DNA from 4 places in the Priestia sp. ST2 genome. Region 3 is predicted to be linked to each of the others. Evidence: riboswitches for the same ligand, from Rfam matches in the RefSeq annotation. Region 3 holds a riboswitch; each other region holds the start of a gene.
The links. A riboswitch is a leader RNA that binds a small molecule or an ion and turns the genes downstream of it on or off. The one in region 3 is predicted to bind cobalamin.
Positions count from the first base shown of each region.

Region 1: it holds a riboswitch for cobalamin, as region 3 does, so the genes downstream of both, AC0KUU_RS25845 (HoxN/HupN/NixA family nickel/cobalt transporter) here and AC0KUU_RS07210 ((2Fe-2S) ferredoxin domain-containing protein) in region 3, are expected to answer to the same signal.
Region 2: it holds a riboswitch for cobalamin, as region 3 does, so the genes downstream of both, AC0KUU_RS18125 (cobyric acid synthase) here and AC0KUU_RS07210 ((2Fe-2S) ferredoxin domain-containing protein) in region 3, are expected to answer to the same signal.
Region 4: it holds a riboswitch for cobalamin, as region 3 does, so the genes downstream of both, AC0KUU_RS00085 (ribonucleoside-diphosphate reductase subunit alpha) here and AC0KUU_RS07210 ((2Fe-2S) ferredoxin domain-containing protein) in region 3, are expected to answer to the same signal.

Region 1 covers NZ_JBVVNT010000008.1:57,456-65,515, forward strand. The annotation lists gene AC0KUU_RS25815 (response regulator transcription factor) at 1-611, opposite strand, end outside; gene AC0KUU_RS25820 (DUF418 domain-containing protein) at 782-1,996, shown strand; gene AC0KUU_RS25825 (ABC transporter permease) at 2,032-2,715, shown strand; gene AC0KUU_RS25830 (ABC transporter ATP-binding protein) at 2,717-3,649, shown strand; gene AC0KUU_RS25835 (undecaprenyl-diphosphatase) at 3,796-4,389, shown strand; gene AC0KUU_RS25840 (organic hydroperoxide resistance protein) at 4,542-4,961, shown strand; cobalamin riboswitch at 5,067-5,249, shown strand; gene AC0KUU_RS25845 (HoxN/HupN/NixA family nickel/cobalt transporter) at 5,383-6,180, shown strand; gene AC0KUU_RS25850 (M20 family metallopeptidase) at 6,410-7,573, shown strand; gene AC0KUU_RS25855 (DoxX family protein) at 7,643-8,060, opposite strand, start outside.
Region 2 covers NZ_JBVVNT010000004.1:185,367-193,426, reverse strand. The annotation lists gene AC0KUU_RS18135 (APC family permease) at 88-1,659, shown strand; gene AC0KUU_RS18130 (YdcF family protein) at 1,718-2,281, opposite strand; cobalamin riboswitch at 2,429-2,608, shown strand; gene AC0KUU_RS18125 (cobyric acid synthase) at 2,701-4,227, shown strand; gene AC0KUU_RS18120 (FecCD family ABC transporter permease) at 4,433-5,491, shown strand; gene AC0KUU_RS18115 (ABC transporter ATP-binding protein) at 5,488-6,771, shown strand; gene AC0KUU_RS18110 (hypothetical protein) at 6,789-7,610, opposite strand; gene AC0KUU_RS18105 (Hsp20/alpha crystallin family protein) at 7,655-8,060, opposite strand, start outside.
Region 3 covers NZ_JBVVNT010000002.1:160,696-168,755, reverse strand. The annotation lists gene AC0KUU_RS07235 (cobalt-precorrin-5B (C(1))-methyltransferase) at 1-44, opposite strand, end outside; gene AC0KUU_RS07230 (precorrin-8X methylmutase) at 48-695, opposite strand; gene cobK (precorrin-6A reductase) at 701-1,468, opposite strand; gene AC0KUU_RS07220 (sirohydrochlorin chelatase) at 1,465-2,376, opposite strand; gene cobJ (precorrin-3B C(17)-methyltransferase) at 2,395-4,017, opposite strand; gene AC0KUU_RS07210 ((2Fe-2S) ferredoxin domain-containing protein) at 4,031-4,411, opposite strand; cobalamin riboswitch at 4,513-4,692, opposite strand; cobalamin riboswitch at 4,811-4,989, opposite strand; gene AC0KUU_RS07205 (hypothetical protein) at 5,136-5,294, opposite strand; gene AC0KUU_RS07200 (M42 family metallopeptidase) at 5,645-6,682, opposite strand; gene AC0KUU_RS07195 (cation:dicarboxylate symporter family transporter) at 6,792-8,060, opposite strand, start outside.
Region 4 covers NZ_JBVVNT010000001.1:15,244-23,303, reverse strand. The annotation lists gene AC0KUU_RS00110 (hypothetical protein) at 1-321, opposite strand, end outside; gene AC0KUU_RS00105 (DUF2325 domain-containing protein) at 391-672, opposite strand; gene AC0KUU_RS00100 (DUF1540 domain-containing protein) at 880-1,038, shown strand; gene AC0KUU_RS00095 (hypothetical protein) at 1,105-1,308, shown strand; gene AC0KUU_RS00090 (ribonucleotide-diphosphate reductase subunit beta) at 1,338-2,381, opposite strand; gene AC0KUU_RS00085 (ribonucleoside-diphosphate reductase subunit alpha) at 2,398-4,641, opposite strand; cobalamin riboswitch at 4,775-4,960, opposite strand; gene menC (o-succinylbenzoate synthase) at 5,240-6,343, opposite strand; gene AC0KUU_RS00075 (o-succinylbenzoate--CoA ligase) at 6,347-7,810, opposite strand; gene menB (1,4-dihydroxy-2-naphthoyl-CoA synthase) at 7,893-8,060, opposite strand, start outside.

The DNA.
Region 1 (8,060 bases), on a different contig from region 3:
ACTGTATTATCGTCTACAAACTGATTATATCCCCAGACGGCTTCAAGAAGCTGTGATTTAGAAAGAACAATATTCATATTTTTACAAAAGTGAAGAAGCAATAAAAACACTTGTGCGGGGCAAGAAACCGTTTGACCGTCCACAATGAGTTCTCCTGCCGATTCATCTACAGTAAAACGATCAAACTCATAGCGATTTGACGATTGTGGTTCCGTTCTTATAGAAGTTCCTTCAGTCAGCGCTTGCTTTCTGCGCAGTCGTGCTTTAATTCGTGCCGCAATTTCTAAAGGATTAAACGGCTTAGTTACGTAGTCGTCTCCTCCCATGGCGAAACCCGTTAGTACGTCCAGGTCGGATACTTTGGCTGTTATGAATAAAATATACGCGTTTGAGAGCTCACGAATTTTAGGACAGATATCAAATCCGCTTTGATCGGGAAGCATTACGTCCAACAAAATAATATCAATTGTTTGATTATGTAAAACATCCAGCGCTTCTTGAGCGGTGTGAGCTTTATAAATTTGGTTGAATCCTTCTTTTTTTAATACTGTTTCCAGCATTTTGACGATGGCAATTTCATCATCAACTAGCAATATAGACGCATCTTCCAACGTAAATCACCTCTGTTTCATTTCATACGTATTCGATTTTAGCATAAGAACATTACGAAAAGATTAACAAAATTGGAAAATGTTAAGGAAAAGATAATCTCCTGGTTATTTTCTTGAAAACTTCATTTCATATACTAAATGCACAGACACATAGTAAAGGAGTTAAAAGGATGAGTAATGATTTTAGGCGGGTTAAAGTAATTGATAGTATGAGAGGATTCAGCTTGTTTGGTATTTTACTAGCGAATATGCTGATTTTTCAATATGGCATTTACGGAAAGGATATGATTCATCTCTTCTCGCTATCACCAAGTGATTCAGCAGCCTATGTCTTTTTAAAAGTCGCGGTAGAGGAAAGTTTTATGCCGATTTTCACCTTTTTATTTGGCTATTCAATGGTGAAGATGAAAGAAAGCTTAGAAAGAAGGAAGCTAGGGGTAAAAAGGCATTTCTTTCGCCGTTTTCTTCTACTTCTAGGGTTTGGCTTACTGCATGGAGTGTTTTTATGGGAAGGAGATATTCTTACATTTTACGGAATGATGGGAGTATTTTTACTACTTTTCTTTTTAAAGCGTAAAGCCAAAACACTTTTGGTGTGGGCATCGATTTTGCTGGTCCTTACAGGAGCATCCGGATACGGTTCATTAAACGATAATATGTATCTTCTTAGCGATAAACAAACGCTTACGACATATGTAAAAGATACGATTCATGTGTATGGAAGTGGAACTTATGAACAGATTAAAGACCACCGCAACAATGTTGATCCGATGAATATAGCAGGATATAAATTTGCTTTTGCCTTCTTGTTTACGCCATTTATAATGGGCGCTTTGTTTTTATTTGGTATGTATGCAGGAAAGAAAAAGTGGTTTTACGATGTTTCAGCTAATCAAAAACAGTATGGCCGTTGGGCAGCCGCGCTGATTCCGCTTGGCTTGCTGTTAAAAGGGACTATGTACGTATGGCCAGATGCGAATTGGGCTGGTTCTACACATATGTTAGGTGGAAGTCTTCTATCTCTTGGTTATATTGCAGGCTTTGCTTGGTTATATGCGAAATACGAGAAGTCATTTTTGATAAAGGCTTTTGAAAGTGTAGGCAGGATATCGCTTAGTAATTATTTAATGCAAACGGTCATATGCACGACGATTTTTTACGGTTACGGATTAGGTTATTTCGGAAAGCTCGGCATGATTGCAGGGATTTTTGTCTGCATAGGTATTTACGGAATTCAGCTTATCAGCAGCTATATGTACGTGCAAAAATTTCAAACTGGACCGGTGGAAAAGCTACTGCGTATATGGACAAATTTTTCTTGGAGTGGAAAGCCCAAAGAAAAAAAAGCCTTACCGGCGGAAGTAAATCATCCTTTTGTTGGATGATAGCATTCAAATTTATTTAAAAGGAGATTTTAAAAATGTGGGCTATTAGTGTAAAAGAGTTTCAAAGCTTATTTAAAAGTATTAAATCAATTATCGTTATCTTAATCGTATGCGGTGCTTCCTATGGAATAGCCCATATAGTTAGTCAACTTGGAGGTCAACTGACGAGTGCACAGATTCAAGATGGAGCCAACGGGGGAATTTTGGTGATGCTTCTCGGGTTCGGACCTTTATTTATTTCAAGTCTTTCTCATAATGTTATTAATCAAGAAATTAAAACAAGAACAGCAAGGTTTTTAGTTACCAAAACATCAAGAGAGCGTATTGTACTAGGAAAATTCTTAGGTATTTGCTGTTTCTGGCTTGTTTGTATCTCTATTTCATTTCTACTGATTGTGTTTATTTCGCATCATTTTTCTTTTTATATATTTTTAGAGTGCCTGCTATTCACCGTTTGTATCATTTCATTTGTTTTAATGCTTTCAGCTTTAATGCCAAGCCCAACTCATACTATGTTTTTATCAATTATTTTATCGTTTGTTCTACCGGTACTGAGCGTGTGGAGCATATTTTCATCAAAAGCGTACATTGCATGGTTTAAGTATGTGACACCCTACTACTATTTAAAGCTGGAGAAAGGGTATCTAACAGTTCTTCTTATTTTTGCAGCACTTTGTTTATGTACGGCACTTTGGAGTTTTAAAAGGAGAGAAGTATAATATGTATGCTATTGAAACAAGTAAATTAACTAAAAAATATGGATCTAAAACAGTTGTTAACGGTATTAATTTACAGGTACCACAAGGGGAAATTTACGGATTTTTAGGAAGAAACGGAGCAGGAAAGTCTACATTTATTAATATGCTTACCGGCGTTTCATTTCCTTCAGCAGGAGAATTTACGCTGCTGGGACAGAGTGATATTGATTTAGAGCTTCAGAAGAAAATAGGTGTGCTTCCTGACTATGCTAACTTTTATGATGAGATGACAGCGCTCAATCATTTGCGCTATTTTTTAAAGATAAACGGCCATCGTTTTTCGAAAGAACACTGTAGTATTGTACTGAAGAAAGTAGGATTAGAAGGACATGAGCATCAGAAAGTTGGAAAGTTTTCATTTGGAATGAAAAAGAAGTTAGGAATTGCTCAAGCAATTGTAGCAGACCCAGATCTTATCTTTTTAGATGAACCAACTTCTGGAGTAGATGTTGAATCTGCTCTTCACATTCATGAACTAATAAGAGAACTCCAAAATCAAGGCAAGACAATTTTTATGACGTCTCATAATTTAAATGAAGTTGAGAAGATTTGTACACGTGTAGCGATTATGAAAAATGGGGTCATTTTAATAGAAGGTACAATGGAAGAGCTGCGCTTTCAATATCAAGCGAAAAAAACGGTGATGATTAAACATGATCCCTACCCAAGCAGCCATAAAGAATATATTCAACAGTTTTTCCGTACGTTGAGTCCCGAAGTTGAATACCATCACATGTACACAAAAGTGATGCTTCAAAAAGAAAGAAATATTCCTCTTATTATTCGCGAATTGATTCAATGCGGCATCGACATTTATCAAGTTCACGTCGAAGAACCTTCTTTAGAGGAAATCTTTTTGCAAAAAAATATTGTGGATCACTCACAGGTGAGTTAATGGGCGAAAGTCCGTTGGTTTACTACTCAGTCTGAATACATTATTTATAAATACCAGTTAGGAAGCTTCTGACAAAAACATGTTCATTTTCTCAAGAAACTGATAAGATAGCTAATGACATTTAAAAATAAGAAAGGATTTCGATTATGTTATCAGCTATTAATTCAGTAGATTATACCATCTTCCACGCGGTGAATCAGTATGCCTCACACGTAAAGCCTCTAGATTCGCTGATGGTATTCTTTGCAGATTATGCCCAGTATGTACTTATCGTTTTACTCGGCTTGTTTTTACTTATTAATAAAAACGGCAGCCGTGTTGTAGCATTTCAAGCTTTGTGTGCTTGTGCCACAGGAGTCATTATCAATAAAGTGATTAGTTTATTTGCTTATCGAGATCGTCCGTTTATCTCTCACCACGTGAATCAGCTTGTTGATCACGCCGCAAATTCTTCATTTCCAAGCGATCATGCTACATCTGCATTAGTTATCACTTTTACCATTTGGCTGCATTTCAAACGTTCAGGACGCATGTGGGTTGTCATGGGCGTACTCATTGCCTTTTCACGCGTATGGGTTGGCGTTCATTATCCATTCGATGTGTTAACAGGAGCCGTTTTAGGCTGCGTGCTGGCGCTGTTTATTCATTATGTTATTTTTAATACGAAACTGATGAGGTCCATTACCAACTTGTCTATTTTTCGAAAATCAGCTTATGACGAACAGTCTCAATATTATTAAGAAAAAGTCGCAAATACGCGGCTTTTTTTATTGGGAAATTTTTAACGTATTTAATACTTGTTTTTTAAAATTAAATTGTGTACAATTAAATCATAGAAACGATAAATAAAAAACTTTTAATAAAATTAATGAAAAAGAGGAGAGGTTTATACATGAAAGCTTTATATGAAACAACAGTCGTTAACACAGGTGGAAGAACAGGAGAAGTTCACTCTTTAGATAACATCTTTAACTTAGACGTTGCAACACCTCCAGCGCTTGGTGGAGAAGCAACAACAGCAACAAACCCAGAGCAGCTGTTTGCAGCTGGATACAGTGCTTGTTTCAACAGCGCGTTAGAATTTATGTTGAAAAAACATAACGTAGAAATCAAAAGCAGTGAAGTAAAAGCTACTGTTCAGCTGCTTCCTGATAAAGCTGATCAAGGAGTGAAAATTGAAGTAGCGCTTGAAGCACATATCGAAGGCTTAGATTTAGAAACAGCGAAAAAATATGTAGACCTAGCTCATTCATACTGCCCGTATTCAAAAGCAATCAGCGGCAACGTAGACGTAACGATAGAAGTAGTTTAATTGCTTTAAAAAGCCCTGCTAAGCATGTAAAGCTTAGCAGGGCTTTTTTATTTGAATTTTCTCTATTCATTTGTAAGCGGTACTAGTATAATGAGGAAGAAAATGAATCATTCGCACAGTTTAGGTGCTCTTACATAGCGTAAGAGGTAACAGGGAATCGAGTGCAAATCTCGAGCGGTCCAGCCACTGTAAGCAGGGAGTTTTCTATCTTATCGTCACTCAAAATGGGGAAGGCGGTAGAAAATGATGATCTCAAGCCAGGAGACCTACCTATTCTGTACACTTGACTCTTCTAGGAAAGAGGCGGTGTATCAAGGTACGCAGTGAGCAATTGCTGTTTATTTTCATATGCCGACACGTCCTCAATTTCTATAGAATTGAGGCTTTTTTACGTTTTATTTTAAAAAAAGGAGTGTAGGAAATGGAAGGTTTATCAGTTTTTTTACTTGTCTTTTTATTAGGAATCAGGCACGGATTGGATGCAGATCACTTAGCTTTTATTGATGGCCAGACCCGATATAATTGGAGAATGGGCAGCCGTTTTGCCCCGTGGGTTGGAACGCTGTTTTCACTAGGTCATGGAGGAATGGTGGCCGTCACGGCCGGGGTGCTGGGCGTGGTGATGAAGAATTTTACGTTTCCTTCATATTTCGATCATTTTGCATCTTGGGTATCCATTATCTCTCTCTTTCTGATTGGAACATTAAACACATATCATTTGCTTCGAACTAAAAATAAAGAAGAAGAGTTTCAGCTGAGCGGATTAAAAGGGAAGTTTATTCCGAAAATCGCAAAAGGAACAACGAATCCTTTTTTAATTATTCTTGTAGGGGCATTGTTCGCTTTAGCAGCCGAAACGGTCAGTCAAACGGCCGTGTGGTCTCTAGCTGCAGGGAACGCAGGCAAGTATACGCCGCTTTTGTTGGGACTAGTGTTTATGTTTGGCATGATGCTTACAGATACAATCGATTCGATGATTGTACATAAAATGGTGAATGAATCGAGTAAATTTGGACAATCTGCTTCCCGCTTGATGGGCTGGGTTATTGTTGTCCTCGCGTATGGTGTGTCGTTCTATTTAGCATTCACTTTCTTTAACCCATGGGCCGAAGTAAACTTTGAAATGGTTGGCGTTATTCTGTTTATTTTTTTAGTGTCTATGTTTGTTTTTGTGAGTGTGAAGTCAAAAGGAAAAAATATTAAAATAAATGTCAATTAGTCAAACGAAAGCTTTAATCTGTTGAAGATTGAAGCTTTTTTGTATGAATTTGTTGAAGTTTATGGCTATTTTCGGTCGGTTATGAATAAGTTAAAGTATTATCTGTATTTAAAGGATGGAAAATTGTCTGAAAACCATTATAATTAAGGATAATTTAAGGTCGTTATGTGAAACGTAGAACATAGTTATACGTAAAATAAATAAAAGCATTTAATGCAAGCAGCAGGGGTTGTTTGGAGGAGGAATTGATTTGAGTCAGGTAATGGTAGAACAAAGCGTGTTTAGTTATTTAAAAGAACACGAACAAGATATGCTTGAAGATTTAATTGGATTTGTGAAAAAAGAATCACCGTCCTACAGTAAAGAGTTAGTAGATCAGTGTGGAATGTATTTAACGCAGCTGTTTCAAAAGCGGTTAGGGGTAGGGTACGAAATCATAGAAGAAAAAGAAGTAGGAAACCACTTGAAATTTACGATTGGAGAAGGAGAAAAGCAGCTTTTAATTATCGGTCATTTTGACACGGTATGGGAAAAGGGAAGGCTGAGTCTAAGAACGGAGGGAAACAAGCTGTATGGTCCGGGAATTTTAGACATGAAAGGCGGCATTGTACAATCTATATGGGCGATTAAAGCGATTCAAGAGCTTGGCTTATCGCTCGATAAAAAAATTGTGTTTTTCTGTAATTCGGATGAAGAGATTGGGTCAATTTCTTCTAAAAAATACATTGAAGAAGAAGCACAAAGAAGTGAAGCAGTGCTAGTAGCGGAACCAGCGGTGGCGGGTTCAGGTGCGTTAAAAACGTCGCGCAAAGGAGCGGGGATTTTCACCGTAAAAGTATGGGGACGAGCAGCACACGCGGGTAATCACCACAAAGAAGGAATCAATGCGATTGAAGAGCTGGCGCGCCAAGTGATTTTCTTGCAGGGCTTAACAGATTATGAAAAAGGTACAACGGTTAACGTTGGGACATTTACGGGAGGCAGCGGTACAAATGTAGTGCCGGAATATGCAGAAGCGCACGTGGATTTACGTGTTTCTACAGAAGAAGAAGCAAAACGCATGACGGATATTATTTTGAATTTAACACCCATTTTAAAAGGGATTAAGCTCGAAGTAACGGGAGGCATGAATCGTCCTCCGATGGTCAAGTCTAAACAAACGGAAGAGCTATTTGAATGCGCTCAGTCAATCGCGGCGAAACTGGGTATGAAATTGGAAGAAGCAGCTGTGGGCGGCGGAAGTGATGGCAATTTTACAGCGGCCATTGGTGTTCCCACGCTGGATGGATTAGGAGCATGCGGAAAAGGAATACATGCAGAATATGAACATATTCAAATTGATACGTTGTCCGAGCGTTCTTCTTTATTTGCGAATTTGCTGCTGCAAATATAAAAAAAGCCCGCCTCAAACGGCGGGGACTAATCTTAAAGCTTATATTGGGAGAGTATAAGCTTTCTTTTTTTATTTACTGCTTTCTTCTTGAAGAGAAAAGGCAGTTTCTTTCTTTTTGAATACCACTGCATCAAGAGCAAGGAACTGGCTTCCTGCAAGAAATAAGTGAGCAGACATGGCAATTAAGGCAATATCAAATTCAAACCCGCCAACAAATCCGCTTTTAAGCTTGGCTGTAAAAATGGCGCCAAGCATAACTGCCACAAATAAAGCAGATACGACTCTTGTTGCTAGGCCAAGAATAATAAGAATCCCACCTACAAGTTCAATGGTTGCAACAATATATGCCATGAAACCAGGGATTCCTAAGCTATCGAAGAACCCTACTGTATTTTCAATCCCGCCTTGCCATTTTTGAAAGCCGTGTACTAAAAATGTAAAACCTAATACTAAACGAATAATAAGTGAACCAATTTCCACGTTTTTA
Region 2 (8,060 bases), on a different contig from region 3:
TCTTAGTAAGAGGAGGATGATGTAAAGAATCCCATATCGGACGCAAGGGCGTAGATATGTGGAGTGGGAATTTTAAAGGAGGATTTTATGTCTGATCAAGGAAATCAAGGAAAATTTAAAAAATCAATATCTTTACTTGACCTAACGTTAATTGGGATGGGAGCTATTTTTGGTTCCGCCTGGTTATTTGCGGTTAGTAACGTAGCGTCAAAGGCTGGTCCAGCCGGAAGTTTTTCGTGGCTGATTGGCGGAGTCATTATTTTACTTATCGGTTTAGTGTATGCTGAACTTGGAGCAGCGCTGCCGCGTACCGGTGGAATTATCCGTTATCCGGTTTACTCACATGGTCATTTAGTGGGTTACTTAATTTCATTCATTACCATTATTGCTTACACAAGTTTGATTGCCATCGAGGTAACGGCTGTACGTCAGTATGTTGCGTTTTGGCTTCCTGGTCTAACTAAACATGGTTCTGAATCGCCTACTACAATCGGCTGGTTATTTCAGTTCGCGTTATTAACGCTATTTTTTATCATTAACTACGTAAGTGTAAAAGCATTTGCTAAGTCAAATGTCATTATATCTGTGTTCAAATATGCGGTTCCTCTTACAATTATCGTCGTGTTGGCTTATCACTTTAAATCAGCTAACTTTACAACTGGCGATTTTGCTCCGTTTGGTTTTAATGGTATCCAAGCAGCCATTTCAACAGGTGGCGTTATGTTTGCTTACCTAGGACTTCACCCTATTGTTTCTGTAGCCAGTGAAGTTAAAAACCCGCAGCGTAATATTCCAATCGCGCTCATTATCTGTATTGTACTTTCAGCGATTATTTACACAGCACTGCAAGTATTGTTCATTGGTAACATCCCGGCTGATATGCTATCAGGAGGATGGGGAACAATTCAAGAGCAATTCTCTTTACCATTTAAAGATATTGCACTTATTTTAGGCCTTGGCTGGTTAGTAACGCTTGTTATTTTTGATGCTATTTTATCACCAGGCGGTAACGGGAACATCTTCATGAATACAACTTCTCGTTTAGTTTATGCTTGGTCTCGTAATGGAACATTATTTAAACGTTTCTCAAAAGTAGATAAGAAAACAGGAATTCCACGTGCGTCACTATGGCTATCATTTGGAATGTCCGTATTCTGGACACTGCCATTTCCTTCTTGGGAAGCGCTAGTAAACGTATGTTCAGTGGCACTTATTCTGTCTTATGCGATTGCGCCAATTTCAGCTGCTGCATTCAGAGTAAATGCAAAAGACCTTAAAAAACCTTTTAAATTAAAAGGCATGAGCGTTATTGCTCCTGTTTCATTTATTTTCTGTTCATACATCGTATATTGGTCAGGGTGGACGACAATTTCTTGGCTGCTAGGATCACAGCTTCTAATGGTTGTTATCTACGTAGCGTTTAAGAAATACGTACCAACTGACGTTGTAAAATTTGCACAGCAGCTTAAATCTGCTTGGTGGCTAGTTGCTTATTATATTATTATGCTTGTTATCTCTTATCTAGGTTCATTTGGTGGAGGACAAGGTGTGCTAAGCAACCCGCTTGACTTAATTTTAATTGCCCTTGTTTCACTTGGTATTTTCTACTGGGCGAAATACACAGGTTTACCAAAAGCAGTTATCGATACAGATGATTAATAAAAAACACGGCATGAATTCATGCCGTGTTTTTTATTTGTAGAGCTACTTACTCTATTTATTTATCAAACAGCCATGTTTTTAAAATAGCAGCATACTCACGAAAGTAGGCTTGAAGTTTAATTGAATTTGGTGTTTTTGCACCTAAAGGATAAACGTCAAAGCCTTGACGTTTGGCAATAATAGAGGCGCGAAATAAATGAAAATCACTGCTAACAAGTACGACTTTTTTGTGTTGAATATCAACTTTCTGTTTAGTAAAAGTAAAATTCTCAAAAGTAGAAGTTGACTGATCTTCTTTTATAATTCGATTCTTCTTAATTCCTTCTTTCCGCAGAAAACGATAGGCTGCCTCTGCTTCAGAAATTTCTTCATCGGATCCTTTTCCGCCCGTTACGATAACTTTTGTTTGTTGATTTGCTTGTAAATAAGATAAGGCCGTCTTTACTCGTTCTTTTAAACTAGGAGACATTTGGTCACCATCTACTTTAGAACCTAAAATGAGCACATAATCTGCGTTTTGTGGAACAGGCTTGTGAGCAGTTTGATACATACAAAAAGATGTGATTGCTATATAAAGAACAAACACGCTGATAAAGACATAAATGATTTTTTTCTTCAACTGTGAGCACCTTCCTAGCTATTCCATAAGATGTTTGGAAAATAATTGTTATTATAGCATACGAGACCCAAATAAGTATAAACACAGTAATATATAATAATAGAAGAAAATCGTTATTGTGAATGGTTATAAAATTCGTTACAATAAAGAATAAATGATTTTAAAAGTGCCTCTAAGGAGGATAATAGGGAAATCGGTGTAAATCCGGTGCAGCCCCCGCTACTGTAAATGTGGATGAACCTGCAAAGACCCACTAGTCAAACTAGGAAGGGTGCAGAAGTAAAATGAAGCATAAGCCAGGAGACCTGCTTTTAAAAACCCCTTATTTTTCGGTGGGAGAAATAAGTCAAGACAATGTGTTAATGAGCGCATGACCAAACCTTGACTTTTACAGTTAAGGTTTTTTTATGTGGTAGGGAGTGGAAAAAGTGAAAAAAGGAAAACCGCTTATGATTCAAGGAACGCACTCAGACGCTGGAAAAAGCATGATTGCTACAGCATTTTGCCGTATTTTTAAAGAAGACGGCTATCAAACTGCACCGTTTAAATCGCAAAATATGGCGCTTAATTCATACATTACAATGGATGGAAAAGAAATTGGCAGAGCGCAAGGAATTCAAGCAGAAGCGGCTGGAGTAGAAGCAACAACCAATATGAACCCTATTTTAATTAAACCTACTCGTGATCATGAATCTCAAATAGTTGTTCACGGAAAACCGCTACGTAATATGTTTGCTTTTCAGTATCGGCAAGAATTTTTTAATGAAGGTTTGAACGTTATCACGGAAGCTTATAAAGAGCTTGCCAATCATTATGATCGAATTGTGATTGAAGGCGCTGGAAGTCCTGCCGAAGTCAATTTGAACGATCGAGAACTCGTAAATATGCGCGTTGCAAAAATAGCAGAAGCGCCTGTTGTGTTAGTAGGAGATATTGATAAAGGTGGCGTTTTCGCGAGCCTAGTGGGTACTCTTCAATTGCTTCCAGATGAACACAAGTCTAGAGTTATCGGAGTGTTAATTAATAAATTCCGAGGAGATTTAGAACTTTTAAAACCAGGGTTGAAGTGGTTTGAAGAATACACGGGTGTTCCGGTTCTAGGAGTTATTCCTTATATGAACAACGTGGAAATTGATGCGGAAGATTCGTTATCACTTAGAAATTACTCAACGCTTGTGAATCCCTTAAAAGAAATTGATATTGCGGTCATCTCGTACCCGCGCATCTCAAATTTTACAGACATCGATCCTTTAAGCTTAGAAGAAGACTGTCACGTGAGGCTTGTAACCAAGCCGTCGCAATTAGGTACGCCTGATTTAATTGTTTTGCCAGGAAGCAAAAATACGATTGAAGATGCTCAGTTTTTACAAGAAAGCGGCCTGGATCTAGCCATTAATCAAGTCTTGAACACAACGAACGTTCACGTCATTGGCATCTGCGGAGGATATCAAATGCTAGGGGAGACAATTACAGACCCTGATGCAGTAGAATCTCGGATTGAGTCCATTAAAGGGCTGGGCTTGCTTCCAGTGGAAACGGTTATGACAACCAGCAAAAAAACAGAAAGAGTTTCTGGGTATGTCCAGTTAGAAAATGAAAGAGTTTCGATTGAAGGCTACGAAATTCATATGGGAAAGACGGTTTCTAAGAGCACCACGAAAGCTTTTGCAGTGGTAGAGCATGAAAAAGAAGGAACGGTTAAAGACAATGTCATTGGCACGTATGTTCATGATATGTTTCATAACGATTCTTTGCGCAGAGCTTTGCTTAATCAAATTCGTAAACATAAAAAATTGCCGCCTATTACGGACACATTCAACAGTCGCCTGCAAAAAGAGGAGTCTTTTTCAAAAGCAGCAGCATATGTGAGAGAAGCCGTAGATATGGAAAAGCTGTATCAGTTAATAGACAACTATAAAGGTCCGGAGCAAACACAAAAAGTATAGCTTGTAGAGGCTTTCGCTTGTTTTTTTACCAAGAACTTTAGTACGCTATTCTACGTTGCACAGTTCAACAGTCTAGCACTCGTAACAAATAAAAGATGATTGTTTCCAACTTAATGCATGGTGGAAGCATGGTTTATGGACAGGAAAATGAATGGTTAATGTAATATAAAACATCACGCCTCGTTTCCTAGAGGAGCTGAACGTATTGATTTTTAAACGTATTTTTTTTAACAAAGCATCTATTTTATACATAGTCAGTTTATTTATTGTATGTACTTCGATAATTATGGGCGTATTTATTGGTACAGTTTCGTTAACCGTAGGAGATACAATCAAAATTATTATTGGCCACCTTACCGGGCTATCCTTATATCACGGTCCGGAAAACATGGATTTAATCATTTGGCAAATTCGTTTTCCAAGAGTACTGGTGGCATTTTTAGTAGGAGCTTCGCTTTCAATAGCAGGGGCTGCCTTTCAAGGGCTATTAAGAAACTCGCTTGCCGATCCTTATACGATTGGGGTTTCCTCAGGTGCAACCCTTGGCTCTGTCATGGCAATTTATTTTCATTGGAGTATTTTTGGTTTGTCTATCTTCACGCTGCCTGTAGTCGGCATTGTATCTGGTTTTATTACTCTTCTTTTAGTTTTTGGTATTACAAAACTCGCAAGCGGCAATTTGGCCAATGAAACCATCATCTTAGCGGGGATTATTTTATCATCCTTTATGAGCGCGCTTATTTCATTAATTGTGGCTCTTTCTCCCGAAGAAGATGTAAGGCAGGTTTTATATTGGCTAATGGGAAGCGTATCAATGAGAGGATGGTCTCATATTCAAATTTTAGGGCCGTTCTTTTTGATTGGTACAATTATGCTGTTGTTACATGTAAAAGAGCTGAACGGCTTAGCATTTGGCGATCAATCCGCTCAGTTTATGGGAATAGACGTAAAGAAGAAAAAAAGAATGATTTTAATAGGTGCATCCGTATTAACAGGGGCTGCGGTATCAGTATCTGGGGCAATTGGATTTGTTGGCTTAGTTATCCCCCACGTAGTTCGTCTCGTAGCGGGAGCTAATCATAAGCATGTACTGCCGCTTTCTATTTTAATTGGAGGAAGTTATTTGGTTTTAGCAGATTTATTGGCACGAACGATATTAGAACCTCGTGAACTGCCGATTGGAGTCGTAACTGCCTTAATTGGTTCGCCGATTTTTACCCTGCTCCTTGTAAAAGAACGTATGCGGAAAAGAGGAATATCATGATTGAACTATATAATGTGACAGGAGGATACGATAAGCAGCAGCCGACCGTTCGTGACATCACGTTCACCGTAGACAAAGGTTCTTTTGTCGCTTTACTAGGACCAAATGGAAGCGGGAAAACAACGCTTATTCGCTTAATTATGAATGTATTAACCATTCAATCAGGAGAAGTGAAGGTGGAAGGAAAGTCAGTGAAGGCTTATTCACCAAAACAACTGGCGCAAAAAGTTGCAGTCATGACGCAAGAAAATCAAATTGGGCTAGAATTTACGGTTCAAGAAATTGTTTCACTTGGACGTTACCCTTATCAGGCAAAAGGATTGTTTAGCACTGTATCAGCACAGGATGAAGAAGTGGTGGAAAGCGTGATGAAATTAACAAACGTCTGGCACTATAGAAATCATACTTTTCAATCGCTAAGCGGTGGAGAAAAACAGCGGGTTTTACTGGCTAAAGCACTAGCGCAAGAACCTGACTACTTACTTCTTGATGAACCAACGAATCACTTAGATGTAAAACATACAATGGAACTGCTTCAGCTGTTAAAAACTTTACAGCAGGAAATGAGCTTGACGGTCCTAGCCATTTTGCATGATCTCAACATTGCCTCGCTGTTTGCAGATAATGCCGTGTTACTGAAAGATGGAAGAGTAGAAGAAACCGGGATGGATGCCATTTTCCAGGATGCAGCTACGTTAAAAAGAGTATATGACGTTGATTTGCATGTATTTCACCATCCCGCTGTGAACAAGCGACAAATTGCTTTTGTGCCGCCGTATCAATATCCAGAGACGGACTTCCATGAGTTGTATCAGTTACAAAAGGAACCGGGCAAGCTGTGTTTATCCTTTGTTCGTCCTTTGAGAACTCTTTCCCTGGGTTCAAATGAAACAGGTCTAGACTGGTGTCAAGAAATTGTTCAACAGCAAAGCAGTGCTAACGCGGCGTGGAAATCTGCGTCTTTATCTAGTTATGAAGTTCGCTTAAAAGACGATAAAGGTTACTCGTGGCTGGCTGTGCTGACACATAGACAAAAAGAAAACGAAGTAAATATTGTTCTACTAACAAATGCGCCGTTTTCGGACGGAAACTTACTTCATGCTGCGATGAAGGTAATTGAGTACCGGGCTTTCTTAGGAAAAACAGGACATATTGTTGTAGCATCATCTCATCATAAAGAAGAAAATCAAGAAGAAATTTCAGAGTTCTTGATGGAACGCCTCCAAAAAGAATTACAACTATTTATGGAAACAAAAATGACCGATAATTGCTTTAAATAAGCAGTAGCGGTCATTTTTTATTCTTCGGAGTGATCATCAGATTTTTCTGTTTCACCTCCTGAACTCATCGTTGTTTCAGTTGTATGTTCATCAATCTTTTTTTCTTTTAGCTTAACAGAAAACAAGTCTTTGACTTCTTCATCTACTTGATCAGAGTCAGCGCTGTAAGTGGTGCCGATGTTTAAGTGACCGGTCAAATCTTTAATGCCTAGCTGGCCGAAATTATTACTAAGATCAATTTTGTCTAACAATACTTTTTCGACCATGATTTTTTCAACAACAATGGACTGCTTTGGCTGAGTTATTTCATCAATCTTTTTGTCAAGAGTTTTCACCATCTCATATAAGGCTGTATTAGACGATTCTTCCTTTAACGCAGAGAGCTGTTTTTGAATAGCTTCGAAATTAGGAGCTGACTGCATAGCCGAGAGTAAATGAGCTGTTTGCTCGTGCAGTTGAGACAGTGATTGAATAAGGTGAGCTGATTCATTTAATTGCTGATGAAGCTCTTCTATTTTAGGGATCGCGTCGGTTAAACGCGTCACTTGATCAATAATTCCCTGCAGGTTCAGCGCTGAATCTGTCGAAAGAGCAGGCTTTGTGAATTCAGCTTCAGCAGAGGTCTTAGGCTCCATTTGGCTAGGCAACTTCTTTGGCTGTTGAGGGGTTTTTTTTAGATTAGACTGTTTTTTAGCTTTCATCTTTTCTGGTAATTCTTTCCGCTTTTGATTAGAACGTTGGTCTATGGGACCTGCTTTTTTTTGAGTTGGAAGGGAAGACGGGTTTATTTTACGGACTGTTTCAATTTTAGGCGATTGTTTAAACCACTTAGAAAACATGAAATTCCCTGCCTTTCATGCTACGTATAGTTCTGCACAATAAATTACAAATCAAATTTCACATGCAAAAGACCATCTTTAAATGATGCGTGACACGGCGCTTCCCCTACACCAGGCGGAAGGATGATTGATCGTTGAAACGTTCCTTCACGTCTTTCTTTGTGAAGAACATTTGCATCCTTCACGGTTAAAAGAGATGAACCGGATATGTGTAAAGTATTTTCATGCATGGTCAATTCGACGTCTGTTCGTTTAGCACCGGGTATTTCAATTACAACTAACAGCTGATTTGCCCATTCATATACATCAATTAAAGGATAATCTCGGTACTCATTTACAATTTGAGGAGAAGCATCTGCTTCCGTATCATTCTTTTCTTCATGATCATCATCAAAAATCTTTTCCCAAAATTTCGTATGGTTTTCTTCTTGTAACGTTTCTGCCCACTTT
Region 3 (8,060 bases):
TAGCCTTCTCTGAGTTTCTTAGGTTCTTTTGGTACTTCCTTCATGCGTTACACCTGATCTGCAAGAATTGAAATTGCATTTAATGCAGCAACCGTTACCGTACTGCCGCCTTTTCGCCCGATGTTTGTAATAAACGGCACGTCAAGTTTTGCAAGTTCTTCTTTAGATTCAGCTGCTGAAACAAATCCTACCGGCAGACCAATAACAAGCCCAGGCTTCGCTTCTCCTTCTTTAATCAAACGAATTAATTCAAGTAAAGCTGTGGGTGCGTTCCCAATTGCAAAAATTCCACCGTCTGCTTCTTTGATGGCTTTTCGCATAGAAATAATTGCACGCGTTGTATTTAAGCGCTTTGCTTCTTCCATTACGTCCGGATCCGAAATATAAACTTTGATTTCACCGCCGTGTTTTTCAATTCGCTGCTTGTTTGTTCCTACTTGCACCATTTGTACATCTGCAACCACTTGCTTGCCGCTGCGAATAGCTTTAATTCCTGCTTGAATCGCATCCGGATGAAACAGCATGCTGCGTCCAAGCTCAAAGTCTGCAGACGCATGAATTACGCGCTGAACAATTGGGTACTGTTCGTCTGTAAACGGATGAGGCCCAAGCTCTTCTGTAATCATCTCAAAACTTTTTCCTTCTATTTGCTGAGGCTGAACAGTTAACGGTTTAAATTCTGTACGAAAATCCATCTCAATCAACTCCTATTTTGGTTTACTAAAGCATGAACCACTTCTTCAAAAGTGGAATACACGGTTCCATACTCAATTTTCGGTCGCCCAATCATAATAATATCTAAGCCTAACTCTTTAGCTGCTTCCACTTTTTCATCCACAGATCCAACTTTTCCGCTTTCTTTTGTGACCATGACCGTCACTCCGTATTGCTTATACAGCGCTCGATCAAACTCTTTTGTAAACGGCCCTTGAATAGCAATAATATTTTTTTGCGAAAATCCCAATTGCTGGCACTTTTCCATATTATCCAGCCTTGGAAGCATACGAGCAACAAGCCGTACATCTGAAAGAGGAAGCAGCTTTTCTGTAAAAACCTGCAGCGTTTTGCTGCCTGTTGTCAGCATAATAACTCCTTTTTTCTCAGCTGCTACTTCTGCTGCTTCTTCATACGTAGAAACCATTGTCATATTATCATAGGTAAAAGCCTGCGAAGCCCGCTCATAGCGTATGTAAGGAATCGCTGTTTCAGCAGCCGCGCCGATAGCATTTTTAGATGCTTCTTCTGCAAAAGGATGACTTGCATCCACAATAGCTTTTACACGATGTTCGTTTACAAAATCCATCATATCTTCTTTTGTGAGACGTCCAATTTTCACTTTCACTTCTGCACGCTGTAATTCGATAGCTGCGTTTTCGGTTACAACCGTTGCCGTAACCTCATGACCTGCTTTTTTCACTTGCACGGCTAAGGCACGTGCATCGCTAGTTCCGGCTAACAATAAAATCATTTTAGCTCGCCGATCTTATCTTCATGATGATCGTGGTCATGATGGTGATCGTGGTGATGGTGTCCGTGATCATGGTCATGATCGTGATGATGATGGTGATCAATATGCTCCATAATGCCAAGGCGATATTGACACGTATCGCAGTTCATTTTCACTTCACCTTCTAATCCTTCTTCAGCACGTTCTTTTAAAATTGTCTGCAGTTTTGGGTGAAAACCGAAATAGCCGGCGAGCTTAAACTCAATGTTTTCATGCTGCATTTTATACTGCTTCACCATTTCTTCTAATCGCTTAATTAATACTCCTGTAAATAAGAAATACGGGAGAATAACCACTTTTTTAGCGCCCAATTTCAAACATCGCTCCACGCCTTCATCAATCAGTGGAGCGGTCACGCCCATAAAAGAAGTTTCAACGATTTTATAATTTGTTTTTTCCCAAAGAAGGCGCGTAATTTTATATAAATCACTGTTTGCATCAGGATCACTTCCTCCTCGCCCTAAGACGATAACAGCCGTGTCTTCAGCTGGAGTTTCTAAATTCTCTCCTGATTCTTGTAATCTCGTTTTTAAAATTTCAAGGGCTTCTTCATGAACGCCAATGGGACGTCCGTATACGAAGTTTACGTGTGGATATTTTTCCTTAGCTTCATCTATAGCCGCCGGAATATGTATTTTAGAGTGGCCAGCAGGCAAGAGCATAATTGGAATTACAACTACATCTTTTGCTCCTTTTGCCACACATATATCAATGCCTTGACTTACATTTGGGCGTTCAAATTCTAGAAAACACGTTTCTATTAAGATAGATGCGTCCCAATCATGCTTCATAGTCGAAATAAATTCGCGAATTTGATCGTTCCCTTCAGGATCTCTGCTTCCATGACCGACAAATAAAACTGATTTCATATAATGCCCTCCCATTTTTTAATCTCCACACGGAGCTGGTTCTACTTTTATTTTTGGTGTTATATCTTGATAGTCGAATCCATAAACGTTCTTCACACGCTTAAAGAATTTATGAAATCGCTCATTAGGATGACCTTTTTCTTTATATTCATGGACAATGTTCTCCACTATTTCAACAATGTCATCGGGTGCTATGCCTTCCGCCACAATTTGACCTGAATGCGCATTTCGTCCAACCGTTTTAGCTCCTAAAAATAAATCAAACGCACCTTTTCTATAGACAATGCCGATATCTTCTTGAACTGCGCCATAACAGGCCATACCGCATCCATTAATACCAAGCTTCAGCTCTTTTGGCATGTCCATTCCCCCGAGGCGTTTTTGTAATTCTTCCGTATGTGGAATAGCATCGCTTTTTTCTCCATCACAAAAATCACACGCTTTAATTGTGAACACGTCTCCGACCGGAGATAGTAAAAAGGAAGCTGCTTGGAGCTTTTTAATAATCACATCTGGCTGGGCTGTTGGAATTTGAAGTTTGATTTGATGGTCAGGTGTATACTCCATCGTACCTTTTTCACCAACAACTTCTGCTAGTGTTGTCATTTGAACAGGCGTGAATTTCTTATTGGCAAGTCCTGGACTAACCGCGACTTCGAAAATTGACTGTATTGGCTGGTGTACGACCCCAGAAGTGGTTTCACCTAAAATTGCTTGAAGCGCTTCTTCTGCAAGAGCTCGTGAAGTTGCTGTTTCTTCTGGTTTGGTCTGAACTGCTTCAATTGCTGAAGCTGTTTGCTCTACAGTCTCTTCTTGATCGAGAGCCCATGGTTCTGCTTCTTTTCGAAGTCGCTGATGCGGTCTTAGCGGCTGCTCCGTTTGGTTGAGGGTATATTTCCGCTGATACCCGCGCGGTGTAATCATTAAATCGTCGTAAAAGAACGTAGATGAATTTCCGACAACAACGGTAGTCAGCATGCCTATTTCATGGTTTAACATGTCTTTTAAGTTAGTCATTACGACTTCTTCACGGTCACGATAAGCGCTTTTCACAAGACCAACAGGCGTATCAGGAGAACGGTACTTTAATAGAATCCTTTGCGCTTCAACAATTTGTCTTGTTCGTCTTCCGCTCTTTGGGTTGTAAAAAGCCACTACAAAATCTGCTTGTGCAGCTGCTTCAATTCTTTTTTCGATTAGATCCCACGGCGTAAGGTGGTCACTTAAACTAATCGTACAAGCATCGTGCATCACGGGCGCTCCAAGGAGAGATGCGCATGAATTGATAGCCGAAATGCCAGGAATTACTTCCAGCTCTATGCCCGTTTCTTTTTTCCAGCCTTTTTCAATCAACACTTCATATACAAGGCCTGCCATTCCGTATACTCCTGCATCTCCGCTCGAAATGACAGCTACGGTTTTTCCTGCTTCGGCTTGCTTTACAGCTTCCTGTGCACGGCTTACTTCTTCGGTCATTCCCGTACTAATAATTTGCTGATTCGTTAACAGTCCTTGAATTAATTCCACATAGGTTTTGTAACCGATGATCATATCACTTTCTTGAATGGCTTCTCTTGCTCGCTGTGTAATATGTTCAAAGCTCCCCGGCCCAAATCCAATAACTAACAGTTTACCTTTCATGCTAGCTCCTCCTTTATGCGTTACTTTTTACTTTGTCAATTCCTTCTATGGAGTCACTGTTTTCCGGAGAAACGAAACCATTTTGATCATATTCATAAATAAGCGATTCCTTTACACTGCAGCCTCCTGCTAAATGCTCTTCGACAATCCGGTGAGCCACGGTTTCAGTGACCTGCTTGTACCAATCTCCTGAAGGATAGACGATAGCTACAGGAGCATCTTTGCATCGTCCGTTACAGCGCGTACGCGTTGTATGAACCGTTTCATCCAAATCCAGTTCCGTCACTTTATTTCGAATAGCTTGTGTGGCTTCTTCTCCACCTTTTCTCATACAGCTGCTTCCATTACAAATCAATACGTGATGTTTTGTTCCGTTTAAGTTCCACGTCGTCACACTCATTCGCTCCTTTACTAAAAAAAGCGCCTCTATCAATGATAGAGGCGCAGAAAATTCAAACTAAGTTTTTGCACTTCCACCTATATCCCGTAGGGTAAGCTTCGCATTAGAAAAAGGCTGGTTTCCTGACTTCGATTCATCACTTGATTGCGCCTTCCCAAATACAGTGGCATATGCAATCAGCTCCTCTTCACAGTGGCGGGTACCGCGCTGGCTTCACACCAGACTTCCCATTTAACGCAATGTGAACATTGCGCACCTTTTTTGCACGATATGTAGTTTTTCGATACGAGAAAAACCCGCTTCGCTAATATGCGAGCGGGTAAAACGTCAGAATAAGAGTGTACACGAATGCCACTTTAAGCCAACGTTTCCCTTCCCGCTCCCCGGAGAAATAGAAACTTCACAATAAAGACAGGTCTCCTGACTTGTGTATCATTCTACTTGAGAACCTTCCCGTGATTTTTTCACAGTGGTTATACTCGTTCGTCCACACTTACAGTTGCGGGGGCAGTACTGGTCTTTCACCAGTTTCCCTATTAAGCCTTCTTGGCATCTTTACTGTTGCTGTTTGATATATATGAACCTTTTAAACTATCAGAATAATAGAAGTAACTACCATATCATAGCGTACATTTTTTTTTATTTCAACTCTATTCTTTTCGGAAGATACAAGCACCTATAAAAAAACAAGAGCATAAAGTCAGCTCCTGTTTTTTCATTATATAGCTACTAATGTTAAATGAGGATCATTATAATACACCACTTCTGAAAGAACTTTACAGCCATTTGTTTTGGCAAAAGCTTCTCTCGCCTGCTTTTCAGTTTCAAATTCAAACATTTTCATTTCTTTTCCAGCATATACCGTCAGTACCCACATGAAAAGATTCGCCTCCGATTATTGTAGTGATCGCTATATCCACATTATGCCGAAACCATTTCCTTTTGAAAACCCATTCTACAAAACTTGTCACAAGAAACTTTTAAAAATTTAAAAACATTTTAACTTCTGTAAATGAACAAAATGTACAAAAGGTTTAAGCAATATTATACCTCTTTAAAAAGGTGCTTTTTTAACCAACTGTTGCTTCACCAGTAAAAAATATATAGTATTTATTAAAAAAAGAAGCCGGACAGCCGGCTTCTTTTTTAGGAAAGGAAAGTACAGACATCACAATCCCGTCCTGCTCTTTATTTTGCATAAAAATACACTAATTAAATATTGCTTTCTTAAAGCAGAACCATGTTCGACTGCACATAGTGATAAAGAAGCTTATACGTATGGTTTAATGAATCTTGATGCGTTCTCTCAAACGCATGAGAAGAATCAATTCCTGGACCAATTAAGCCGTGTACGATATCGTGTCCGGCACGAATAGCAGCAGAAGCATCTGATCCGTAAAACGGATAAATATCTAATTTGTACTGAATATCATGTTGCTTAGCTAGCTCCACCAAATGCTTTCTCAAACCGTAATGATATGGGCCGCTTGAATCTTTTACACAAATAGACACGGTGTATTCATCGGTAGATTGTCCATCTCCCATAGCACCCATATCAACCGCTAAGTATTCTACTGTTTGAGGCGTAATGTTCGAATTCCCTCCGTATCCAATTTCTTCATTATTTGAAATGAGAAAATGCGTAGTGTATGGCAGTTCGATCTGTTCTTCTTGAATTGTTTTTATGAGCTGAAGCAATAAAGCTACGCTTGCTTTATCATCGAGATGACGAGATTTAATAAAACCGCTTTTTGTTATTTCTACACGAGGATCAAACGAAACAAAGTCGCCTACTTCAATTCCAAGGCTGCGAACATCTTCTGCGCTATGTACTTTTTCATCCAGTCGAATTTCTATATTTTCTTGATTTCGCTCAGCTTTCCCTGCATCTTTATACACATGAACAGATGTTTGATGCATAAGGATGGTTCCTGTAAATACTTCTCCTGATGAAGTTTCAATTTCACAATATTCTCCTTCAATAGAATTGTAGCGAAACCCTCCAATCAAGTCGATTTTCAGACGTCCACTCGGTTTGATTTCTTTTACCATAGCACCTAATGTATCGACATGAGCCGTCAGCATGCGGTGGTGATCTGTATCTTTACCGGGAATAGTAGCGACTAAGCCTCCTTTTCGATTGCGGTACGTTTGAATATTTAGCTCTTTTATATAGTCTTCGACAAATGAAATTACCTTTTCTGTATTTCCAGAAGGACTGGGAATCGAAACAAGCTTTTTAATTAACTGAACAGTTTCCGTCATTATGACACTTCCTTTGTCTCTCATTTCTTTTATTTTACCATATGTTTCAAAAAAGATAACAGTCAGCTCCAAACAAAACAAGCCGGGCAGCTGCCCGGCTTGTTTTGTTTTAAGCTATGTTTGATTTCTTTAATTCATTTGTATAATTTAATGATTTTTGCTTATCAAATTCGCCTTCAGACTTTGACATCACAATTGCAGCTAAAGCATTTCCTACTACGTTAACTGTGGTACGCATCATATCAAGAATGCGGTCAATTCCTGCAATAAATGCCATGCCTTCAAGAGGGAAGCCCATAGATTCAAGTGTAGCAAGTACAACTACAAACGATGCTCCCGGTACACCAGCCATTCCTTTTGAGGTTAACATTAGCACAAGAAGGAGCTGAATTTGATCCATAATGGAAAGGTCGATGCCGTACATTTGAGCAATAAACAGCGATGCCAGCGCCTGATAAATGGTTGAACCATCTAAGTTAAACGTGTAGCCTGTTGGAATAACAAACGATGTAACCGATTTAGAACAACCGAAGTCTTCCATCTTTTTGATAAGAGATGGTAAAACGGCTTCTGAACTTGCCGTTGTAAAAGCAAGAAGCAGCTCGTCTTTTAACACTTTTATCAGCGTAAACATGCTTGTTCCAGCCATTTTAGCAATAATTCCAAGAACCACAAGCACAAAGAAAATCATGGTGAAGTAAACGGCGAACACTAATTTTCCTAATGGAATAAGTGATCCGACACCAAACTTTATAATATTAACACCAATAAGTGCAAATACACCTACTGGAGCAAATTTCATCACCAAATTAGTTACCCAAAACATTGCATCCAAGACGCCTTCAAAAAAGGCTAAAACAGGTTTTCCTCTCTCTCCAATCGAAGCTACGCCTACACCAAACAGTACGGAAAATAAAATGATTGGTAAAAGATCGCCCTCTGCTACCGATTGAAAGACGTTTGTTGGAACAATATGAAGAAGCTCTTGAGCAATGCCTGTACTTTCAGACGTTTTTGCCGTTGCCTCATATTGAGAAATATCGCTTTTTTCAATATGTCCCATATCAACCCCTGCACCAGGGTGGAATAAGTTCGCGGCAATAATCCCCACTACAATAGCAATGGTTGTAACAATTTCAAAATAAAGAATTGTTTTTCCGCCAAGCTTACCTAATTTTTTGATATCGCCTACTCCTGCGACCGCTACGATTAATGCTGAAATCACAATCGGTACGACAATCATCTTAATTAAATGAATAAATATGTCTCCAACCGGCTGTAAAATAGAAATGGCTGTATCGCTTCCATAAAAAATAGCACCTACAGCTACGCCTAAAATCAGTCCAATTAGAATCTGAGTTGCTAGACCTAACCTTTT
Region 4 (8,060 bases), on a different contig from region 3:
TAATTCTACATGTGCTTTCTTTCCTAAAAACCTTAGTAAATAATCGCTTACTTTAGCTAACACATCGTAATAGTGAACGGGTGATGAAAACATATTTGGCTTTAGGCGCCAATATTTTTCAATGAGCTGTAAAACATAGAGGTTTGAGCGATACTCAACTGGCTTGCTATAGTATGTTTTAATGATTTGATGGACAGTTACTTGAACGAGCTGTTTCCAATCTATAGATGTTTTTTTCAAAAGAAGCTGCTGCTGATAAAATTTGTATGGACATCGAATAAATTGTTCGATGTGGTCGTTAGAGAGTGTCTTTATATTCACTTTTATCGGTTCCACCTATGTCTCACCACCCTAATTGAAATTCATTCTCAATAATAAATAAAAATTAAATCATGAAATTTGCTCAATCACTTGACGAATAGCACTCCATGAATGTTTGACGAAATAAATCGGTTTTTTTTGTTTTTTTGCTTTCTCTTTAATGACTTTTGCCATATTGTGATTAATAAAATCCGTAATAACTAATACAAACCCAATATGTTCGGGTATTTCTCGCTTCACCATATTGCTTTTACGGCCATCTAAATGAATTACTTCATTAAATCCTTCTCCCGCTAAACGATCTGTAATATGCTTTAACCTGTCTCCTCCTACAACCATAACTGATGACATGTTTGTTCCCTCCCAATTAATTATTCATTTAATGATTTGCCAACAACTTGTATTCTTTACTATATACACAGTTTAATTGAGAATGATTCTCTTTGTCAATGTTTAATTGATAAAAATTCTCAATTAAAATGAAAGTCTACCACCTTTCTTATAAGTTAGGTGAATTTTGACCATACTATAGCTATCACATACAAAGGAGGGTTAACGTTGGAACAAAACATTCTTTGTGAAGTAAATAACTGTCACTTTTGGAAAAATGGAAATCACTGCAGCGCAGAAGAAATTTACGTGGTAAGTCATAGCGGAAAACATGCAGCAAGCAGTTATGAAACAGACTGTAAAACGTTCAAGCCAACTGAAGCGTAACCCGCAAAAGGACAGCCTCTGGGTTGTCTTTTTTCTCTCTTCAAGATCATAAAAAAGGAGACTAATATGAAAACTGAACAACTGATTCATTTTTTTAAAGAAGAAGCAATAAAAGCAAATGAACAAACCTTTCCAATTTATGTACAATCGTTTACTCATTTATGGACATATAAATGGGGAACACTTGAAAACATTCCAGAAGAAATTGATGACTTAATTACCACACGTGCGTTAGAACTTGGACTTATTCACTTAAAAAAAGCTGACTAATCAATAAGGAAATTAGTCAGCTTTTGTATTTATAGATCATCAAATCCATTCGCATCTGATGCTTTTGTATATTGTCTTGATTTCTGTTCAAAGAAATCTGTTTTCCCTAAATCTACCTCTTGATAAGCAATAATCCAACGAAGAGGATTTTCAATCGGTGCTTCTGGGAAAGCAGCTCGGCCGAAGCCTAATTGATTACAGCGTTTATTAGCCATGTATTCAATATACTGCTGCAGTTCTTTCATCGTGATGCCGTCGAATTTTTCTCCAATAACAGATTCCGCCCATTCAATTTCAAGACGAGCTGCCTCTTGGAACGTTTCAACTACAAACGTTTCTAGCTCCTCCGTACGATAAGCTGGATTTTCATTTAGTACTTCCTTGAAAATCTTTTCAAATAACCCAACGTGAAGCTGTTCATCACGATTGATATAGTTAATCATCGTAGATGTCGCCACCATCTTTTGATTTCTCGCAAGATTATAGAAGAAAGCAAATCCGCTATAGAAGAAAAGGCCTTCTAAAATAACATCATATACCATAGACTTCAAAAAGTTTTCAACCGTTGCTTCTTCGCTAAATGCTTTATATCCGTTTGTAATAAAGTCATTTCGAGCGCGAAGCTTTTCGTCTGTGCGCCAGTATTCAAATACTTCATCTTGTTTTCCTTTTGGTACAAGACTTGATAAAACATATGAATAGGAATGATTATGAACCACTTCTTGCTGCGCTAAAATAATCATTAGAGCATTAATCGAAGAATCGGTTACATAGTCAGCTACTTTGCTAGCATAATCTGATTGAATACTGTCCAGTAGCGCCAGCAAGCCAATAATTTTCAAAAAGCTCTCTTGTTCGTCAGCCGTTAACTGAGGGAACTGCTTAATATCTTGACCCATATTAATTTCAAACGGCGTCCAAAAGTTAGCTAGCATACGTTTGTATTTAGGGAACGCCCATGAAAATCGGACGTCATCCCAGTTTAGAATATTTGAGCTCTTGCCGTTAATGATTCCTGTCGAACGGTTCGGAGCTGTTTCGTTCATTAATTCTCGTTTTAACATGCTTGTCATCAATTATTCACTCCTTTTAACTATGACAGCTTTCACATTCTTCAATGACTTCACTTGATGTTGAACGTACGTAGTAGGTCGTTTTTAACTTTTCTTTCCATGCCGTCATATGAAGATCCAGCAGCTCTTTTGCTCGGATATCATTTTGCACATATAAGTTGAATGAAATGGATTGATCAATATGGCGCTGGCGCTTGGCGTTTTGCTTAATGCTCCAGTGCTGATCAATTAAATAAACGGACTTATAATACCAGTTTGTTGCTGGTGATAAATCTGGTGCCGTCACCGGGATTTTATAGTTTTTCTTTTCCTCTGAATAAAACTTACGGAAAATCGGATCAATACTTGCAGTAGAACCCGCGATAATAGATGTTGATGAATTAGGTGCTACAGCCATTAAGTAGCCATTTCTTATCCCATTGCTTTGAACTTCGTTACGCAGTTCACTCCACGCTTCGCTTGTGTATTTACGTGTTTCAAAATAAGCGCCTGACTCAAAATCTGAGCCTTTAAATAATGGATATGCACCTTTTTCTTTAGCTAAGTTCATGCTTGCCTGTACGGTTAAGTAAGCAATTTGCTCGTACAATTCATCGCAATATGCTACCGCTTCATCTGTTTCCCATGCTATTTTCTTTAAGGCAAGCAGATGGTTCCAACCAAATGTGCCAAGTCCTACTGCGCGGTACTTTTGGTTTGTTAGTTTTGCTTGAAGTACTGGCAAATCATTTAACTCAATAACGTTATCAAGCATGCGTACTTGAATTGGAATTAAACGTTCAAGCACATCTTCAGTTACGGCTCTCGCTAAGTTGATAGAAGAAAGATTACATACAACAAAATCGCCCGGATTCTTTGTAATAATAATTTTTCCGTCTTCTGTAATTTCCTCTGTTACGACCGTTGTGCTTTGGTTTTGCGTAATTTCTGTACATAAGTTGCTGCAGTAGATCATGCCCTCGTGGCGGTTTTGATTAGCTCGGTTAACCGTATCACGATAAAACATATAAGGCGTTCCGGTTTCAAGCTGGGAAAGCATAATGCGCTTGAAGATTTCAATAGCAGGTACTGTTTCTCTTGAAAGCTGTTCATTATTTACACACTCAGCGTAACGAGTGCGGAACGAACCGCTGCCTTCTTCTTCATCATAAAAATCTTCTAACGAGTAGCCCATCAGCGTACGAACTTCGTGAGGATCGAATAAGTGCCAGTCTTCACGTGCCTCTACTTTTTCCATAAACAAATCTGGCAAACATACGCCAGTGAATAAATCATGCGTGCGCTGACGTTCGTCACCATTGTTCAAACGCGCGTCTAAGAATGAAAAGATGTCTTTGTGCCATACGTCTAAATATACGGCAATAGCTCCTTGTCGTTGACCTAGCTGATCGACACTTACAGCCGTATTATTTAGCTGTTTCATCCATGGAATTGTTCCTGATGATACGCCTTTAAAACCTTTTATATCACTTCCTCGGCTTCTAATATGACCGAGGTAGACACCAATTCCGCCTCCATTTTTACTAAGCGTGGCCAAATCTGTATTGCTATCATAAATACCGCGTAAGCTGTCATCAATCGTATCAATAAAGCAGCTAGATAGCTGTCCGTAGCTCTTTCCTGCGTTTGAAAGTGTTGGTGTGGCAACCGTCATATATAGACTAGAAAGCGCCCAATACGCTTCTTTTACTAATGCTGTTCGATTTTCTTTCTTTTCTTGAGACATCAGCGTCATAGCAATGATAAGAAAACGTTCTTGCGGTAATTCGTATACGCGCTTATCATGTGATGTCGCTAAATAGCGATCTGCTAATGTCAACAATCCAATGTATGTAAATAAACGGTCGCGTTCAGGAATAATGACTGAAGCAATTTCATTAATTTCTTCTTCTGTATATGTTTTTAATAGCTGCTTATTATAAATGCCGATTTTTGTTAGTTCTTGAATAAGCTGATAAAACGAACCGTACTTCTCTTTTTTATCGTAACCTCGGTTGTCCGCTGCTTTTCGATATAGTTCGTTTAAGTAGACGTCTGCCGCTACGTACGTCCAATCGGGTTCTTCCATTGAAATACGCTCTAAGGCTGCCAAAATTAGGACGTTTGCAACCTTTTCGTCCGTCATATTTTCCTTTACTGTAACAGTTTGAATAACCTTTTCCTCATACAAAGAAAAATCAAGCTGCGTAAATTCTTTTTTTAAACGTTCAATATATGCAGTTAATTCATGTAGAATTGTAGGCTTTAATGTATTCACCATAAATATGGCTCCTCTCTTCACTTCAAAATAAAAAATCGCTCACCGTACCTCGGTGAGCGAATAGAACGAAGATAGAAGAAGACACTAAGTCTTTTCTCAATCCTCGCTCTACCCTCTCACCTCCCGAAGAAGATAAAACGACATAAAAAAGGCAGGTCTCCTGACTTATGCTTCTTTTTACTTTAAGGCCTTCCCATGATGTTTACTCACAGTGGATTTCCTTATTTCATCAGCATTCACAGTTGCGGGGACAGCTTTGGATTTTCACCAAATTCCCTTTTAAGTCTTTTTATCAGACACCTTTTTCACTGGAAAACACAAAATATAGTATTTTATTATGGATTTCAAAACAACATATTGTGTTATGTTATAAACACATTATATAGGACAACTTAGAAAACTATCAACCTATTTTCAAAAATAATTTTGTTTTTTACGATAAAACTCTTCGACTTTTTTCATCAAACTATTCCATCATAACATGTTTTGACACGCTTGATGGAACAATGTGCTCTTTTTAAAAAATTTGTCCTATTTTTCTACTAAACATTGACAACCTCAATAAAAAAACCGTTTTTCATCAAAAAACGGTTGTTAATTATTTGTATTCTTTTTCAAATGCTGTGATTGTTTTGATAAACTTTTTATCAATATCGTATCCTATCCCCGGTTTTCCCTTCACCTTTATTACTCCGGCTTCTACCTCTACTTCGGGCTTAATAATATCTTTTTCCCAATAGCGAGACGACGCAGAAATATCACCTGGTATCGTGAAAGAAGGCAGTGTGGCAAGGGCAATGTTATGAGCTCGTGAAATCCCTCCTTCTAACATTCCTCCAACCCAAAGTTTTACACCATGCTGGGCGCATAAATTATGAATTTGCTTTGCTACGGACATTCCGCCAACTCGCCCGATTTTCACATTGATAATCTTACAGCTTTCTTGTTCGATTGCATGACGTGCATCTTCATAGCTCACAATACTTTCATCTAAGCAAATCGGCGTCTTTATTTGCTTTTGTAACAATCGATGATCAAGGATATCATCAGAACTTAACGGCTGTTCGATCATCATTAAATTCAATTCATCTAGTTTCTTCAATGAATCACTATCGCTTAACGTATAAGCTGAATTGGCATCAGCCATAAGAGGAATGCTTGGAAATTCATCTCGAATTTGTTTCAGTAGCTCATAGTCAGCACCCGGCTTAATTTTCACTTTAAAGCGCTTATAGCCATCTTTCATGTAAGTCTTTATTTGTTCTTTCATTACGGAAATGTCATTTAAGCCAACTACCACTCCAGCTTCTACAGCAGGCCTTACTCCGCCAATTACTTCAGATAACGGCTTATTTTGCCGCTTTGCATACAAATCCCATACAGCACAGTCCAAAGCTGCTTTAGCCATGTTATTTCGCTTTAGAGGTTTGAATAGCTTTTGAACATCCTCTGGTTTTTGAAGCTGCTTATGAAGAAGCGAGGGAATTAAAAAATCGTCTAACATATGAAAACACGTCTGAATCGTTTCTTCCGTATACCAAGGAGATGAAAAAGCAACGACTTCTCCCCACCCTGTAAATCCTTGTTCATCTTCTACTTCAAGCAAAATCAATTCTCGATCCTGCACCGTACCATAGCTTGTTGAAAAAGGAGAAAGAAGCTTCATGTCAATTTTATAAAGATGTACTTTTTTTATAATCATCGATTAGCTCCCTTTCTGTATGAACGATGATAGCTTCCGGCGTATGATTTTATTAGAAGCCGTTCGCGGCAGCTCCTCTACTCGAACGAAATACTTTGGAAGTTTGTACTTTGCTAAAAATTGTTGAATGTGTAAAGATAATTCTTCATCTGAAACGTCTTCGTTTACAACAACACATGCAGCTGGCACTTGTCCCCATTTTTCATCAGCTACTCCCGTTACACCGGCCTCTTTAACAGCGGGATGCTTCAACAAAACATTTTCAATTTCAGCTGGATATACATTTTCTCCACCTGAAATAATAAGGTCTGAACGTCTGTCTAACACATATAGAAAGCCTTCTTCATCCACTTTCCCGATATCTCCTGTATAGAACCAGCCTTGTTGAATTGCTTTTTGAGTAGCCTCAGGTTTATTTAGGTATCCTTTTGTAACATTTGGACCTTTAACAATGATTTCTCCTGCTTCGCTGGTCTCATTTCCTTTTTCATCTACAATTTTCATTGCACATGGAAATAATGGTTTACCTGCTGATCCCAGTTTTCGCAAACTGTCTTCAGGTGAAAGCGTAACGAACTGTGAAGATGTTTCTGTCATTCCATACGTTTGATAAACAGGAATTTCTTTATTCACACAAGCCTCTAAAATAGTAAGCGGTGCAGGTCCTCCTCCTAAAAGCATACAGCGAAACGTATTTGGATACTTGCGTTCAGCTAATTCATCAAGCATATTGGACAGCATAGAAGTAACAACCGAAATAATCGTTACCCCTTTGTTTTCAATGGCTTCATTTACTGCTCTTGCTTCAAACCGTTCTTCTAAAATGATTTTCATTCCGTAAAAGACGCTCCGCATTAAAATAGATAAGCCACTAATATGAAACAAAGGAACCGCTATAAGCCAGCAGTCTTTTTCATTTAATCCTAAATTAAGCGCTGAGCCAACGGAACTCCACCAGTGATTTCCATATGTCTGCAGCACTCCTTTTGGATGACCTGTTGTTCCAGACGTATACATAATGGTGAATGTGTCCTCGAGATTCCACGTTTTTTGAAAACCTGTTTCTGCTTCTGGAGAACTTTTTAAAGCAGGTAAAGTAAGCTGAGTAATGGAACTTTGGAATTCTCTAATTAAAAATGTTTCATCCGCAATAAGCAACGACACGTTTGCATCTGTTAGCTGATAATTAATTTCTTCGTTTGTCAAACGCGTGTTGACGAGCAGCAACCGGGCGCCAATATAAGAAATCGCATGTAAAATCTCGATAAACTCCACTCTATTTTTCATGTGTAAAGCAATGGTATCACCTTGCTTTACACCGTTAAACGAAAGCTGCTGTGCTACTTTTTGAACACGTTTATGAAGCTCTTGAAACGTAAGAGACGTTTGCGGTGTTTCTACCGCCACTCGATTTGGCGTCAAATATGCTCTTTGCATAAGCCCATTAGGAATCGTTTGGCTACTCATGAATTTCTCTCCTTTTTATACTGATTAACTAAATTAAATTGAAAAAACAGCCTGATGATAATCACCAAGCTGTTTCAGCTGTTTAAGGGAAACGTGGGAACTGTTGGAAGTCTGGATTGCGTTTTTCCTTAAATGCATCGCGACCTTCTTTTGCCTCATCGGTTGTGTAATAAAGAAGCGTTGCGTCACCCGCAAATTGCTGGATACCAGCTAAGCCATCCGTATCAGCATTAAATGCTGCTTTTAAGAA